DNA from 3 places in the Lichenihabitans psoromatis genome. Region 1 is predicted to be linked to each of the others. Evidence: predicted binding sites of a transcription regulator. Region 1 holds the regulator's gene; each other region holds the start of a gene.
The links. Region 1 encodes LexA, which represses DNA repair genes until DNA is damaged. Its sites were predicted from a motif close to TGTTCNNNNTGTGTTCNG; they were not measured.

Region 1 (5,460 bases):
TGATAGGCTTGGTCGACGATCGCGCCTTCAAGGTTGGGAGTGATGCGGTTCTGGCCGATGCCCTCCGTGATCGATGAGCCTTCGGCGCGCAATTGCCCGGTCGTGTAGTAATCGTAGAGGGCGGCGCCCATCGGGTCCGCGAGGCCGATTTGGATAGCCGGGTTTTTGGCTTTGAGCGCCATGCTGACACCGGCCAGCGTTCCGCCGGTACCGACCGCACAGATGAAACCATCGACCTGCCCGAGCGTCGCGGCCCATATTTCAGGTCCGGTGGTCTCGAAATGTCCCCGGCGATTGGCGAGATTGTCGAATTGATTGGCCCAGACTGCCCCGTGTTCACGGGTTTGGTCGAGCCGATGGGCAAGACGGCCAGAGACTTTGACGTAATTGTCCGGATTGGCATAGGGCACGGCCGGAACTTCGATGAGTTCCGCGCCCGATAAGCGAAGCACGTCCTTCTTTTCCTGGCTTTGCGTGTTGGGGATCACGATCACGGTTTTGTAGCCAAGCGCGCTGGCGACGAGCGCCAGTCCAATGCCGGTATTACCCGCCGTTCCCTCCACGATGGTGCCGCCGGGCTTCAAGCTGCCGGTCGCGACCGCATCCTGGACCATGGCGAGGGCGGCGCGATCCTTCACCGAACCGCCCGGATTCATGAATTCGGCTTTGCCGAGAATCGTACAACCCGTCATCTCGGACGCACGCTGCAGCTTGATCAAAGGCGTGTTGCCGATGGCGTCGATGACGGTGCTGGTGATGCTCATGGGTGATGCACGCTCCTGGAGACGCGTCGTCAGAGACCGCAAGTGTCCCGCGCGTCTGAAAGGCTTGGTCGTCGAAAACGCAGGTCTGTCCCTAATCCGGTATGATCGGTCCAAGTCGGCCTTTTCATAAAAAGGTCCGGCTCAGACACAGCAGCGCAGATCCCGACGATGAACCGCGAACCTAAGGTCCGCGTCACGCGATCGCAAGCGCTCCCCGCACGGTCGTCGCGCCGTTATCGAGTAAGGCGATGCGACCTTAAGCGGTTTTGGCGAAGACCATCTGGCGGACGTCGATCAACTCGCTCAGAAAGCCCGCCTCGCAATAGGCCAGATAATATTCCCAGAGGCGCCGAAAGTGCTCGTCGAAGCCCTGCGACAACAGCCCCGGCCAGGCCGCGCGGAAGCTTATGCGCCAAAGCGAGAGCGTCTTGGCATAATCGTGGCCGAACACGCGCTCGGTCGATAGGCGAAAGCCATGTGCGGTGCCGAGTTCGCGCATGATCGACGGGCTGGGCAGCATGCCGCCGGGAAACACGTATTTGCGAATGAAATCCATCTCTCGTCTGTAGCTCGCGAAAAGTGAATCGCGGATCGTGATGACCTGAAGACCCGCGAGCCCATTGGGCTTCAGGCGGTCCGCCAATTGCGTGAAGTAGCTCGGCCAATAGGCCTCACCGACCGCTTCGAACATCTCGATCGACGCGATCCGGTCATAGGTGCCGCGCTCATCGCGATAGTCGAGCAGCTTGATCTCGACCTTTTCGTTCAAACCCGCTTCGAAGATTCGCCGCTTGGCGAAATCGTGCTGGGCTTGGCTGATGGTCAGGCCCGTGACGCGGCATCCGATCGACTTGGCGGCAAACTCGGCAAAGCCACCCCAGCCGCATCCAATCTCAAGGATATGGTGGCCTGGATCGATCCCGACCTGATCGGCGAGATTCCGATATTTGACTTCCTGCGCGGCCGACAGATCCATCGTGGAATGCCCCGACGCGTCCTCGAACAAGGCCGACGAATAGGTCATGCTCTTATCGAGCCATGAGGAATAAAAAGCATTGCCGAGATCGTAATGCGCGAAGATGTTGCGCTTCGATCCTGCCTTGGTGTTCCGGTTTCGCCAGTGACCGTAAGCCTGGATAATCCTGACGATCGGATGCGCGCCGAGCTTTTCGATCATCGGACGATTGAGGCAGAAGAGTTCGAGAAACCGGGTGAGGTTGGGGCTCTCCCATTCGCCATGGAGAAATGATTCGGCCATGCCGATGTCGCCACCGCCGATCAACCGCTTCGCGAAATTGGCGTCCTTGATTGTCATGACGGCAGCGGGGCCAGGAACGCGACCGCCGAAGCGGAACGATTGGCCATCCGGCATGACCACATCGAGAATCCCAACCTCGAGCAATCGCGCGAGATCCAGTGCGTTTCTGGCCGAGCGCGGATAATGGCGAGCGCGAGTCGCGATATCGTGTGCTGTGGATATCTGCGATTGAGCCTCGGCTTCAGCGAGAGCAGTCGACTCGGCGTCTTCAGATTTGTGAAGAGGTGAACGCCGATCGTTCGTGGATTCGTTCATCGTCGCGTGGTGCTCGCATCCTAGCTGGATAGTCGGCTTCGACCTCCCTCAAATATGCCGCTCAATTGCCACGTTTCAAGTTGCCGTAAGGAACGGGGCTGTTCCGCCGAGGTTTGCGCCTGAACCGAGAGGCCGGATTTAAGATTTCGGCAAGGCGTCGAGCGCTTGGGCCAGCCCGCGAAACGAGATCGCCAACGCGATATCACGCCCTCCAGCATCCTTGAACGTCATCTTCCCAGCATCGGTCGAGACACGCCAAGCCTTGAGGAGATCGTCGCTGACGGGGGTGTCGGCGAAACACCCGCCAGCGAGACACCGCCGCCATTGAAGATCGACACGAGCTTTGTCGCCGGCATTGGCAAACGCCACCGTGCTCGGAAACGACACGCTCGGAGGCAGCACGGCGGTCAGGTGTAAGGATCCATCCGGGAGATGACCGACCGCAACCTCCGCGATAGGCGCCGTCTGGTTGGGTAATTGGATAGTCTGAGCGACTTCACAAACGCGCTTCGCCTGGTCGCCATCGCCAATGCGCCCGCATCGGAGAACCCAGTCGCCGTAGCTTGCCGATGTGGTCGCCGGCTCGGAACTCACGGGTGCGAGTGGTTTCGCGGCCGGGGTCACTGGTTTCTGCTGAGCGGCTGCCTGAGAAAAACTCAACACAACGACAATCGGGCCAAAAATCGACAGCAGGCGAGCAGACATGAACAATCCCCGGTGACACGCGCCGCCGAAATACGATGGCCGGTGTCGCGGGCAGCGTTATCGGCTCGATATCACACACACAAGACGTGGATAACCGGCGCGCGGCTCTCTTTTGCGCCCCGCCGGACCTCGCGATTGCGAGACACGGCTCAGTAGCGGCGGAGAAGGCTGACCAGCTTGCCTTGGATCTTCACGCGGTCTGGGCCGAAGATTCGTGTCTCATAGGCCGGATTGGCGGCCTCGAGAGCGATAGACGCGCCCCGTCGACGGAAGCGCTTCAGGGTCGCCTCTTCGTCGTCGACCAGCGCCACGATGATGTCGCCCGTGTCGGCTGAATCTTGACGGCGGATAATGACCGTGTCGGCATCGAGAATACCAGCCTCGATCATCGAGTCGCCACGAACCTCAAGGGCAAAATGCTCGCCGGCCGCCAACATGTCCGGCGACACCGTGATGGTCTGGCTGCGAGTCTGGATAGCCGCGATCGGGGTGCCGGCCGCGATACGCCCCATCATCGGCACCGACACGGCCATGACGTCTTCGTGGTTGGATCCGTGCGATCCACGCGGGCGCAGGCGCCCCAGCGTTCCCTCGATCACACTCGGCGAGAACTTCGATGGCTTTGTCTCGGTGGGGGTCGACGAGTCCGAAAGCTTCAACACTTCGATGGCGCGAGCCCTGTTTGGCAGACGACGGATGAACCCGCGTTCCTCGAGCGCCATGATCAAGCGATGGATGCCGGACTTGGATCGCAAATCCAGGGCTTCCTTCATCTCGTCAAAGGAGGGCGGCACGCCCTGCTCCTTCAGCCGTTCGTGGATGAAGCGGAGAAGTTCGTTCTGTTTGCTCGTCAGCATTCGTCACCCTCGGCCGCGATGGCCCGTCAGAGCCTTACGATTCGTCGCCAGACGGTAAAACAAAAAGAGAACAATTGCACGAATGTTCTTGCTGCGTTCATGCTTGGCCCGCTCGCAAACCACCTGCCGCAACGCCCTGCACGTGGGTTGCTAGAGGTAGCGATCGTGCCGGATGATCATGCAACGATCGCCGGCCCGAGCGGCGGGCGCATGCGGCTCACGAACGATCAGGCATTGTGCGCCCGCCAGTACTTTGAGCATCGATGAATCCTGCAGTGTTGCAGGATGAGCAAGCGGCAGATCATCGGCGCGGAGCGCGAGGGTTGCGCGAACATAGTCTTGGCGCCGGTCGTTGGCCGGCAGATCGACCGCGAGACGGGCCGGCTCGGCGATGGAGGCGGCCGCATCGGGGTCCCCGCAGAGCGCGCGGATGAGCGGTCGCACAAAGAGGATGCCGCAAACGATCGACGAGACGGGGTTGCCGGGAAGGCCGAGGACCCGCATGGCGCCGAGTTTACCGTGCATCAGCGGTTTGCCGGGCCGCATCGCGACCCGCCAGAAGCCGAGCTCTAGCCCCTCCCGGACCAGCGCGCTCTGCACGAGATCGAGGTCACCGACGGAGGCGCCTCCGAGTGTGATCAGAAGGTCGGCCTGCTGGTCGCTCGCGGCGCGAATGCCGCGACTCAAGGCTTCGAAATTATCACCCGCGATACCGAGATCGATCGGCAATCCACCGGCTTGCTCGACGATGGCAGCGAGCGCAAAGGAATTGGACGCGACGATCTGCGAGGGGCCGGGCACCATCCCGGGCGACACCAGTTCGTCACCGGTCGCCAAGATCGCGACGCGTGGACGGCGAGCCACAGGCAGGCTTGCGTGATTCATGGCGGCCGCCAAGGCGAGTTCCGCAGCGCCAAGGCGCCGACCGGCCCGAAGACCGACATCCCCTTCGCTGAAATCGAGGCCCGCGGCCCGAACGTGGCGGCCGATCTGTTCCGCCTGGAGGGCACGCATGGTTGCGCCTTGGAGGCTCGCGTTTTCCTGCATCAGCACCGTATCGGCACCGTCCGGCACGGGAGCGCCGGTGAAGATCCGCACCGCTTCCCCGGCCTGGACCGCGCCGTCGAAGGCTCGGCCGGCTTGGCTGGTTCCGATCACGCGGAGATCCACAGGCGCACGCGCGAGATCGGCGGCCCGAACCGCATAGCCATCCATGGCCGAAACCGGGAGCGGCGGCTGCGTTCTGAGCGCCAGGAGATCGCGTCGCAGCGTGCGCCCACGCGCCGAGGCCAATGCGACATCTTCTTCGGGAAGGGCTTGGGGGGCGGTCGACAAAATCGCCGCGAGGGCGTCGGCGACGCTGAGCATCGCATCGGCCGTCATGGGGCGTCGGTCCCGGCGCGATAATGGCCGGATTTCCCGCCCGACTTTTCGAGCAGGCGGATCCCCTCGATCCGCATGGCGCGATCGGCCGCCTTCACCATGTCGTAGACCGTGAGGCAGGCGACGCTGACAGCCGTCAGGGCTTCCATTTCGACGCCGGTCTGGCCCGTGACCTTGA
Region 2 (5,460 bases), 570 kb from region 1:
CCATGATGGCGATGGCGCGATCGAGGTCGCCTGCAGCCTCGTAATATTCGCTGAGGCGATAAAGCGTGATCTGACGATCGGGTTCGAGAACCAGCGCATGGTCGAGAATGCGCTTGCCTTCCTCGAGGTCGCCGACCTGAACCAGCAATGCGCCGAGATGATCCAGAAAAGGCAAATATTGCGGCCTGAGATCGGCCGCCATACGAGCGAAGCGGACGCGATCGCGCGGCCTCCGGATGTTGTTCGAGATATTGTAGTAGAGATGCGCCGACCGCCGTCGCTCGGCTTTTAAGTGCTGCGCGAAGATTGCGGGATCAAAGGTTCCGGCTGCGATCTCGGGAAGCGCCGTCTGGAGCAAGCCGATTTCGGCTAGCATCGTGGTGCAGGGATGGCCGCCATTGACGACCGGCACGGCAATGACGCGCGTCTTGCCCTTGAACATCTCGACATGATGCCGATCAGGGTCGCGCGGATCGTAGAAGATGGTCGCGGCTTCGACGAAACAATCGTCCCATCGGTTCTCATGGCGGAAGTCGATCGCCTCCGCGTCGAAACGCCAGCGGGTCTCGAAGGGTGGCGTGTCGGGGTTGATCGAATATTGCGGCGACATGGCGATCGCATGCCCGGCCCCCACCTGGCGGCCGAACCGAATGGCCGCATATCCACCCATGCTCGAGCCGTAGGTGACGACCCGCCGGTAGCCGGTGACGGCGTTCCGGGCCGCATCGAACGCCTTGGCCGATGTTTCGTGCAGATACCAATTGTTGCGGCGCGACAGAATATGGACGGCATCGAAACCGCGATCGCGCAGGAATGACTCGCCGAAAGCCGGCCGGTCCAGCGAACCGACATCGGAATACGAATCAAACGTGACGAAACACACCGTCGACCCGAACGGGCATGCGGCGCGGACCAGCAAATCGTCGTCACGGTAGAGGTCAACCATGTCGGTCTGTCAGCATGCGCCGCCGCGTCAGCCGGTTGCCATCGACCGAAGGGGCGGGAACGCTTTGCCACCACGGCCGTCCAGACCGCGCCGGTCGAGAAATGCGAGCAAAGTGTCGCCCGGAACCCGACCGCTGGTGAAAAGCGCCGGGATGGCCCTGCTGGACTGGGGCTGCGGATCGGGCGAGGGATGCGAGCTCTCCCCTTGGGTCAGCACCTGGACGACGCGGCGCGCAATGGCGGGGGCTGGATCGATCCAAGTGACGGGCCAGGGCGCAAGCCGCTTCATCGTGTCGAGCAGGAGCGGGAAATGCGTGCAAGCCAGCACGACCACGTCGGTCCGGCGTCCGCCTTGATCGACGAAAACCGGCACAATCTCCGCCGACACAGCCGCGTCGGACAGCGTTTCGCCTCGCATCGAAGCCTCGACCAAGCTCGCGAGGTGGACCGAGCCGACAAGATCGACGGCGCAGTCGGCCGCGAAGCTGCGGACGAGATCGCGTGTATAGTCGCGCGCCACCGTGCCCGGCGTCGCCAGAACGCTGATCCGCCGCGACCGAGATTGGGCGGCAGCCGGCTTGATGGCCGGAACGGTGCCGACGACATTGACAGCCGGCCAGCGCGCCCGCAACGGCTCCAACACGACCGTCGAGGCCGTGTTGCAGGCGATCACCACGACATCCGGCGCATGGATGTCGATCAGATAGCCCACAACATCGACGACGCGGGCCACGAGGGCAGCCTCTGGCATCTGGCCGTAGGGAAACACCGCATCATCGGCCGCGAACACGACGTCGGCTCCGGGAAGCGCTTTGACGATCTCGGCCAGAACCGTGAGGCCGCCGAGACCCGAATCGAACACGAGAACCCGTGGCGCTTTGCGTGAAACACCACTCGCATCGGCTGCGGCGCTCAAGACGTCGCTGTCGGTCATCGGAACCGCGGGCTGAGTGGCGAGTGAGGCATCATCCTCACCGATGTGCCATGCCGGATGCGGCGCATCAACCCGGCGCTGTCCGGGCCGCTCAGCCAAGCGCTTCGGTCATCCCGGCAGCGGTGCGCTTGATCGTCTGGATCACCTCGAAGCCTTCGAATTCGGGATGGCCGATATACATCGGCTTATTCTGGCCCGCACCGCGATGCGAGGCGCGGAACGCCTCGGAGTTGGTCCAGGCCACGAACTGCTCCCGGTCGGCCCAAATCGTGTGTGAGGAATACAGAATATGATCCTCGCGGTCCGGCCCCTTGAGCATGTGGAACTCGACGAAGCCTGGAACGGTATCGAGGTTCGATTCGCGCGACAGCCATAGATCCTCGAACACCTGCTCCTGGCCTTTGAGGACCTTGAACCGGTTCATGGCGATAAACATGCGACGTCTCCGTGCTGATGGGTTGCTGGCGCTCGACCCTGATCCTCTATAGGGCATGTCGACGCCATCGCCGATGCGGCATCGGTGGCGATCCTGATCCGCATTTGCGGCGTATCGGCCATCGCTTCGTTGACTTCAGCGTCAAAACGCCCTAACGACGCTTCTCCGCCGACAGCGTCCACGCGACCTGACGGCCGGTAGCTACGAGGTTTCCGGGATTATCCCGCCTCCGGCGACGCACCCGCGGTTTTTCACTCGACGCAGTGTAAGGCCTGTCGGCTTCCGCGTCTCGTTTTCGGACGAGACACGGCAGCACAGGAGGGCGCGTTCCTCAATCCACTCACGCGAGGAATTGCGATGACGAAGCGCGCAGAATCGAAGTATAAAATTGACCGCCGCCTTGGCCAGAACATCTGGGGCCGTCCGAAGAGCCCGGTCAATCGCCGCGAATACGGCCCTGGCCAGCATGGCCAGCGCCGCAAGGGCAAGCCGACCGATTTCGGCACCCAGCTCAAGGCCAAGCAGAAGATGAAAGGCTATTACGGCAACATTTCCGAGAAGCAATTCCGGAAATATTACGCCGAAGCCATTCGTCAAAAAGGCGATTCGAGCCAGAACCTCGTCGGCCTTCTCGAGCGTCGCCTCGATGCGGTTGTGTACCGCTGCAAGTTCGTCCCGACCGTCTTCGCGGCACGTCAATTCGTCAACCACGGTCACGTCCGGGTTAACGGTCGTCGCGTCAACATCTCGTCCTATCAGGTCAAGGTCGGCGATCTGATCGAGGTCAAGGATGCGTCCAAGCAGCTCGCCGTCGTGCTCGAAGCCGTGCAGCTCGCAGAACGCGACGTGCCGGATTATTACGAAATCGACCACACCAAGATGACCGCCAAGATGACCCGCGTGCCCGGCCTGACCGAGGTTCCCTACCCGGTTCAGATGGAACCGAACCTCGTGATCGAGTTCTATTCGCGCTAAAATCCGGTAGGGTTCGTCCGTACCAGATCAAGCCGGTCCGCCTCGAGCGGACCGGCTTTTTTGTTTGTATAGCGCCGCTCCAAGCCTGACGTTCGGGTTGCTCTAAGAACAAAAGAAGAACTTGTAAAAGGGAACAAACCACGTACATTGATCCTGTTGCGGCGTCCCGGCGCGCATGTCAAAAGGATTGCACTCATGAGCCAAGCGAATCTTCGCCTCGTGGAAGGAACCTCCGTGGACAAGACTAAGGCGCTCGAAGCAGCGCTCTCGCAGATCGAACGAGCTTTCGGCAAAGGTTCGATCATGCGGCTTGGCAAGAACCAGAAAGCCGTGGAAATCGAGACCATCCCGACCGGCTCACTCGGTTTGGACATAGCGCTTGGCGTCGGCGGTCTGCCGCGCGGACGCGTGATCGAGATCTACGGTCCGGAATCTTCCGGAAAGACGACGCTGACGCTCCATGTGATCGCCGAGGCGCAGAAGCGCGGGGGTGTCTGTGCCTTCGTCGATGCGGAACATGCGCTCGACCCGGTCTATGCCCGCAAGCTCGGCGTCAATCTCGAAGATTTGCTGATCTCACAGCCCGATACGGGCGAGCAGGCTCTCGAGATCACCGATACGCTGGTGCGGTCGGGAGCGGTCGATGTTCTCGTGGTCGATTCGGTGGCGGCGCTGACGCCCCGCGCCGAGATCGAAGGCGAGATGGGCGACGTGCAGCCCGGCCTGCAGGCTCGTCTAATGAGCCAGGCTCTTCGCAAGCTGACGGCTTCGATCTCGCGGTCGAACACGATGGTGATCTTCATCAATCAGATCCGCATGAAGATCGGCGTGATGTATGGCTCGCCAGAGACGACGACGGGCGGCAATGCCCTGAAGTTCTACGCATCCGTACGTCTCGACATTCGCCGGATCGGTGCCATCAAGGATCGCGACGAGGTGATCGGCAACCAGACCCGCGTCAAGGTGGTCAAGAATAAGGTGGCTCCGCCATTCAAAGAGGTCGAATTCGACATCATGTATGGTGAAGGCATCTCCAAGGTCGGCGAATTGGTCGATCTTGGCGTGAAGGCCGGTGTCGTCGAGAAATCCGGGGCCTGGTTCTCGTGGGACAGCCAGCGACTCGGCCAAGGTCGCGAAAACGCAAAAGCATTCCTCAAAGCGAACCCCGATGCGGCGCGGACGATCGAGCAGGCGATCCGCGAGAATTCCGGGCTGATCGCCGAGAAGATCCTAGGCGCTCCGGAAGCCGACAACGACGATGACGATGTGTCGGCCGCCGAAGCCTGATCCTGTCTGACGTCCTGCATTCACTGGAGCGTCGATCAACCGGTCACGACATGTCGCGACCGGTTTTCTTTTGCCTCGGAAACGTCTTAGAACGTCTCCTGGGCCGGCAGTTTGCCGGATCGCGGGCACCGCCGACTCGTCGGGATCGAAAATCCAGCGAGACGGGCCGACATGCCCAACCTTCCGAGTGGATCGAGGCGGCAGTTGCCACCTCCGTCAGCAGTTTTAGTCCTGAACAGATCGGCGCCCCGCCGAGGCTGTTCTCGTGAGAGCGTCGAGTCATACGGCATGAGCAGCGTCAACGACATCCGGTCGACCTTCCTCGATTTCTATCATGCGAACGGTCACGAGGTCGTCCCCTCCAGCCCCCTCGTGCCACGCAACGACCCGACGCTGATGTTCACCAATGCGGGCATGGTGCAATTCAAGAACGTTTTCACCGGCATCGAAAAGCGGCCCTACTGTCGCGCCACGACGGCACAGAAATGCGTCCGGGCTGGAGGCAAGCACAACGATCTCGACAATGTCGGCTACACGGCCCGGCATCACACCTTTTTCGAAATGCTCGGCAATTTCTCGTTCGGCGACTATTTCAAGCCGCAGGCGATCGAACTCGCCTGGACCTTGATCACCAAACATTTCGCTCTCGATCGCGACAAACTGCTGGTCACGGTCTACCACGATGACGACGAAGCCTTCGATCTATGGAAGAAGATCGCGGGTTTCCACGACGACCGCATCATCCGGATCGCCTCGTCGGATAATTTCTGGGCGATGGGCGACACCGGCCCATGCGGACCATGTTCCGAAATCTTCTACGACCAGGGCGAAAGCCTGTTTGGCGGCCCTCCTGGGAGCGCCGATCAGGACGGCGACCGGTTCC
Region 3 (5,460 bases), 240 kb from region 1:
TTCCATCCGGGCCCGCCGCCGTCAGCCGCAGATGGTCGGTGCCGACCGGCACGACGCTGGTCAGGCGGTGATTTGGGAAAGCGAAGACAGGTTCCGGATTGCCGGTGCCGAACGGGCCGGCCGTCTCGATCGATTCGATCGTGTCGATCGATGCTGCGGCGGCCGAGAGGGCCGCGTCGATCTCCAGCGCGCTTGCGGCGCGCGATCGTGCAACTGCGTCGCCCATCTGCTCATGCAAGAACAGCCGAAACGCGTCGATCCGTGCCGCCTCGATGGTGATGCCGGCCGCCATGGCATGGCCGCCGCCCTTGATCAGCAAGCCGGTCTCAACCGCAGCCCGCACGATACGCCCGAGATCCACGCCCGGAATCGACCGTCCAGACCCGGTGCCGACCAACCCATCGAGGCTGATCGCGAAGGCGGGCCGCTCATAGCGTTCGCGCAAACGCGACGCGACGAGGCCGACAACCCCGGGATGCCAACCCGCACCGCTGGTGACGAGCGCCGCATAGGCCGGTGCGTCCGTCGTTTCGGCGACCGCGAAGGCTGCGGCCTCGGCTTCTTCGCTGGCGCTCGCTTCGATAGAGCGGCGCTCGCGATTGAGTTGGTCAAGCTGTTCGGCGATGCGCCGCGCGTCGAGTGGATCGCGCGTCAGCAGCAGCCGCGCTCCGAGCGCCGCGTCTCCGATCCGGCCACCCGCATTGATTCGCGGCCCTACCAGAAAGCCGAGATGAAATGCCGTCGGCGGACCCTCGGTCCCGGCGATGTCGAATAGAGCCGCAAGCCCAGGCCGGGCGCGTAGACGCATCACCGCGAGGCCCTTCGCCACGAAGGCGCGGTTGAGCCCGGCCAGCGGCACGACATCGGCCACCGTCGCCAAGGCGACGAGGTCGAGCGCCGCCAGCAGATCCGGCATCGGCTTGCCGGCCCAGAACCCCCTCGCCCTCAGGTCGCGATGCAGCGCGACCAGCACCATGAAGACGACGCCAGCCGCGCAGAGGTGACCAAGGCCCGAGAGATCGTCCTGCCGATTGGGGTTCACGATCGCTTGAGCCGGCGGAAGATCCAGCGGCGCCTGATGATGATCGATCACCACGCAATCGAGGCCGAGACGACGGGCTTCTTCGAGCGGTTCGGTGCTGGTCGTCCCGCAATCGACGGTCACCAGCAGATCCGCCCCCGCGCGCTTCAGCGCCTGAATGGCCGGGATGTTCGGCCCGTAGCCTTCCAAGATACGGTCGGGAATGTGGATCGCCGGTCGCAGTCCGGCGGCCGTCAGATAGTCGGACAGGAGAGCTGCCGAACAGGCGCCGTCGACATCGTAGTCGCCAAAGATAGCGACCGCCTCCCCAGAAACGACGGCTCCGGCGAGCCGCTCGACCGCTGCTTCCATGCCGCTCAGGCCGTTCGGGTCGGGCATCGCGTCGCGCAGGCTGGGCGCCAGAAAGCCCGGTGCAGAGACCGCCGTCTGGCCGCGTGCCGCAACAACGCGGGAGAGCAGATCGGAGAGGCCCAGCGTCTGCCGAATCGCATCGGCCTGCACGGCTTCGGCGACCGCAAGCCGATCGCGCCAGGCACGGCCGAGCATCGAGTGTTCGACTCCGAGAAAAGCGCGGCTCATGGGCGTCCGGTTCGGCGCAACTGGCCCCGCGACTACGAACCGGGCTCGTTGATGGGGAAAACGTTTCCTATTTGTTCGTCGCACGCGTAATCCGTGCGATAAACCACCAAGGAATACTGGGGTCCGACACCTTATGGTCGACAGCGACGATCTTTTCAATTCGGAACCGAGCGTGCAGACGCCGGAGCCTGAGGACAGGCCGGCGCGCGGACGCAAGCGGACCGCGCCGGTCGTCTCGGGGGGCGCGCCGAACCTGTCGACGCCAAGCCTTTCGACACCAAGCCTCTCGACACCGGGAGAGGACGGCTATACCGCCTCCTCGATCGAAGTGCTTGAAGGGCTCGAACCGGTGCGCCGACGCCCCGGCATGTATATCGGCGGCACCGACGCGTCCGGCTTGCATCATCTTTTCGCCGAGGTGATCGACAATGCCATGGATGAGGCGGTCGCGGGACATGCGACCTTCATCGAGATCAGCGTCGAGGCCGATAATTTCGTCAGCGTCACGGATAACGGGCGCGGCATCCCGATCGATCCGCATCCCAAATACCCGAACAAATCGGCCCTCGAAGTCATCATGACGGTGCTGCACGCCGGCGGTAAGTTTGATTCGGGTGCGTATCAGACGTCGGGTGGATTGCACGGCGTCGGCGTTTCGGTCGTCAACGCTTTGTCGGAGCGGCTCGAGGTCGAGGTGGCCCGCGGGCAGACGCTCTATCGTCAGGTGTTCGAACGCGGTCTCGCTCTCGGTCCACTCGAGACCGTCGGCCGCGTGCAGAATCGGCGTGGAACCCGGATCAGGTTTCGGCCCGACGCCATGATCTTCGGCGAAGGCTCCAGTCTGGACCCGGCGCGGCTGCTCCGCATGTCGCGGTCCAAGGCCTATCTGTTTGGTGGTGTCGAAATCCGTTGGCGGTGCGCGCCGGAGCGTATTCCGCCCGGCTCCTCCGTGCCGACCGAGGCGTCCTTCCGCTTTCCCGGCGGCCTGAAGGATTTTCTCGCACGCGAGGTCGATGGCCGGTCCCTCGTGACCGATCAGCCGTTCACCGGCAAAGTCACCAAAGCAGGTGGTCACGGCTCGGTCGAATGGGCCGTGACATGGCTGTCCGACGACGATGGATCCGTCCGATCCTATTGCAACACGATCCCGACGCCGAACGGCGGCACCCATGAGGCGGGGTTGCGATCCGCCCTCCTCCGCGCCCTCAAGGATCACGCCGAGCGGATCGGACAAGCCAAACGTGCCGCTGCGGTGACGGCCGACGATGTGCTGCAAGGCTGCACCGCCATGCTGTCGGTGTTCATCCGCGAGCCGGAGTTCCAGGGCCAGAACAAAGAGCGGCTGCAGACGCTAGAAGCGTCGCGGATCGTCGATGCCGCCGTGCGCGACGCCTGCGATCATTGGCTGGCCGATACGCCCTCGCAGGCGTTGCGGCTGCTCGACTGGAGCATCGACCGGGCTGAAGAGCGGCAGCGCCGCCGCGCCGAAAAAGACACGGCGCGCAAGACCCCGACCCGCAAACTGCGTCTGCCGGGCAAGCTGGCGGATTGCCTGAACAATTCGACCCAGGGCTCCGAGCTTTTCATCGTCGAAGGCGACTCTGCGGGTGGTTCGGCCAAACAGGCGCGCGACCGCGCCTCCCAAGCGGTGCTGCCGCTTCGTGGTAAGATCCTGAATGTCGCCAATGCAACGCGCGACAAACTCGCGGCCAACCAGCAACTCGCCGATTTGGCGCAGGCGCTCGGCTGCGGCACCGGCGCCCAGTATCGGGACGACGAACTGCGTTACGACAAGATCATCATCATGACTGACGCCGATGTCGATGGTGCCCATATTGCATCGTTGCTGATCACGTATTTCTATCGTCAGATGCCGAAATTGATCGATACGGGTCATCTTTATCTCGCGGTGCCCCCGTTGTTTCGACTGACCCAGGGCACCAAGTCGGTCTATGCGCGCGACGATAAACACAAGGACGAGTTAATCCGCAGCAAGCTGAGCGGCAAAGGCAAGATCGAGATCAGCCGCTTCAAGGGCCTTGGCGAAATGCCGATGCGCGATTTGAAGGAAACCACGATGGACCCGAGCAAACGATCGCTCCTCCGTGTCATGATCGCTGAAGACCAGATCGAGGGAACCGCTGGCGCTGTCGAGCGGCTGATGGGCAACAAGCCAGAGGCTCGGTTCGCCTTTATTCAGGCCCGTGCTCCGGCAGCCGGCAACCTCGTGGATATCTGATGGTCGAATCAGAGCGGTTTACAGGCAATACAGGCCCGAAGAAGCCATGCTGCAGCATCTCGCTGTTGACTCGCCGAGATTAATCCTTAAGTGAAACGTTGAAAGTGTAGAACAGTCGCGTGATCTTGGCTGATGAGCGATCAACGCGCGTGCATCCACAAACGTGGTTTGCTTGTGTTCCCTTTATCGCTCTCTCACGCAAGATGAACTAATGAATTTTAACGAACTCGGCCTGAGCGACAAGGTCCTTCAGGCCATCGACGCGGCGGGCTACAAGACCCCAACGCCGATCCAGGCCGAAGCCATTCCACATGCGCTCGCCGGCCGCGACGTCCTCGGAATCGCGCAGACCGGCACGGGTAAAACAGCGGCCTTTACGCTGCCCATGCTGTCCCGCCTTGAACAAGGTCGCGCCCGGGCGCGAATGCCACGGACCCTGATCCTGGAGCCTACCCGCGAGCTTGCCGCACAGGTCGAAGAATCTTTCGTGCGCTACGGCATCAACCACAAGATCAATGTGGCGCTGCTCATCGGCGGCGTCTCGTTCAGCGACCAGGAAGCCAAGATCACGCGCGGCGCAGATGTCCTGATCGCAACCCCGGGGCGACTTCTCGACTTTGCCGAACGCGGCAAGCTGCTGCTGACCGGTATCGAAATTCTGGTCATCGACGAAGCCGATCGTATGCTCGACATGGGGTTCATCCCTGATATCGAGCGCATCTGTAAGCTCGTGCCGTTCACGCGCCAGACTTTGTTCTTCTCGGCCACCATGCCGCCGGAGATCACTCGTCTGACCCAGCAATTCTTGCACAACCCGATCCGCATCGAGGTCGCGCGTGCATCCTCGACGACTGAAACGATCACGCAGGGGCTGGTGGCGTCCGCTCCCGGTTCCGCCAAACGCGAGACGTTGCGTCAATTGTTGCGAAAGTCGGCCGGTTTCAAAAATGCGATCATCTTCTCGAATCGCAAACGGGATGTGGCCATCTTGACCAAGTCGCTCGAAAAGCATGGCTTTTCGGTCGGGGCCTTGCATGGTGACATGGATCAGCGCGCCCGGATGTTGTCGCTCGACGCATTCCGAAACGGTGATGTCAGCTTGCTGGTCTGCTCGGATGTCGCGGCCCGCGGCCTCGACATTCCGGATGTGAGCCACGTGTTCAATTTCGACGTGCCGACCCATGCGGAGGATTATGTCCATCGCATCGGGCGGACCGGCCGCGCTGGCAAACTCGGCACCGCTTTGTCGATCGTGACGCGTGCCGATCAGCGCTACATCGACGACATCGAAAAGTTGATCCAGCGCAAGATCGAGTGGGCGGGTGTGACCCCGGACCAGATCACCGACGAAGGCGACGACGAGTCGACCAGCGATCGCCGGCGCGGGCCGTCTCAGGGTGATCGGTCGTCCTCCGGACGTGACGTAAGATCATCGCGTCGATCCTCGACGCGCAATCCCGATCGCAGCGCCTCCGCCGATGTCGCGCCGACCTCTCGCGCCCAGGCCGCGACGGTCCGGTCCGACGCGTCGCCGGCACGGGTCGAAGCTCAGGAACCTCGCGTTCAGGAGCGGCCCGAACGGCTTGAGCGCGCCCCCTCG

Region 2: a site for LexA is predicted at 3,395-3,412, ahead of recA (recombinase RecA). Genes of this name have one in related genera too.
Region 3: a site for LexA is predicted at 1,683-1,700, ahead of parE (DNA topoisomerase IV subunit B). Genes of this name have one in related genera too.

Annotation. Positions count from the first base shown of each region.
Region 1 is NZ_CP036515.1:3,845,569-3,851,028, reverse strand. Features, by position in the region: gene EY713_RS17970 (cysteine synthase A) at 1-764, opposite strand, end outside; gene EY713_RS17965 (class I SAM-dependent methyltransferase) at 1,021-2,166, opposite strand; gene EY713_RS17960 (invasion associated locus B family protein) at 2,476-3,042, opposite strand; gene lexA (transcriptional repressor LexA) at 3,192-3,899, opposite strand; gene EY713_RS17950 (molybdopterin molybdotransferase MoeA) at 4,050-5,282, opposite strand; gene moaC (cyclic pyranopterin monophosphate synthase MoaC) at 5,279-5,460, opposite strand, start outside.
Region 2 is NZ_CP036515.1:4,411,171-4,416,630, forward strand. Features, by position in the region: gene EY713_RS20620 (hypothetical protein) at 1-946, opposite strand, end outside; gene murI (glutamate racemase) at 974-1,879, opposite strand; gene hmuQ (heme-degrading protein HmuQ) at 1,971-2,315, opposite strand; gene rpsD (30S ribosomal protein S4) at 2,673-3,290, shown strand; gene recA (recombinase RecA) at 3,486-4,577, shown strand; gene alaS (alanine--tRNA ligase) at 4,866-5,460, shown strand, end outside.
Region 3 is NZ_CP036515.1:3,606,615-3,612,074, forward strand. Features, by position in the region: gene recJ (single-stranded-DNA-specific exonuclease RecJ) at 1-1,621, opposite strand, end outside; gene parE (DNA topoisomerase IV subunit B) at 1,755-3,860, shown strand; gene EY713_RS16885 (DEAD/DEAH box helicase) at 4,072-5,460, shown strand, end outside.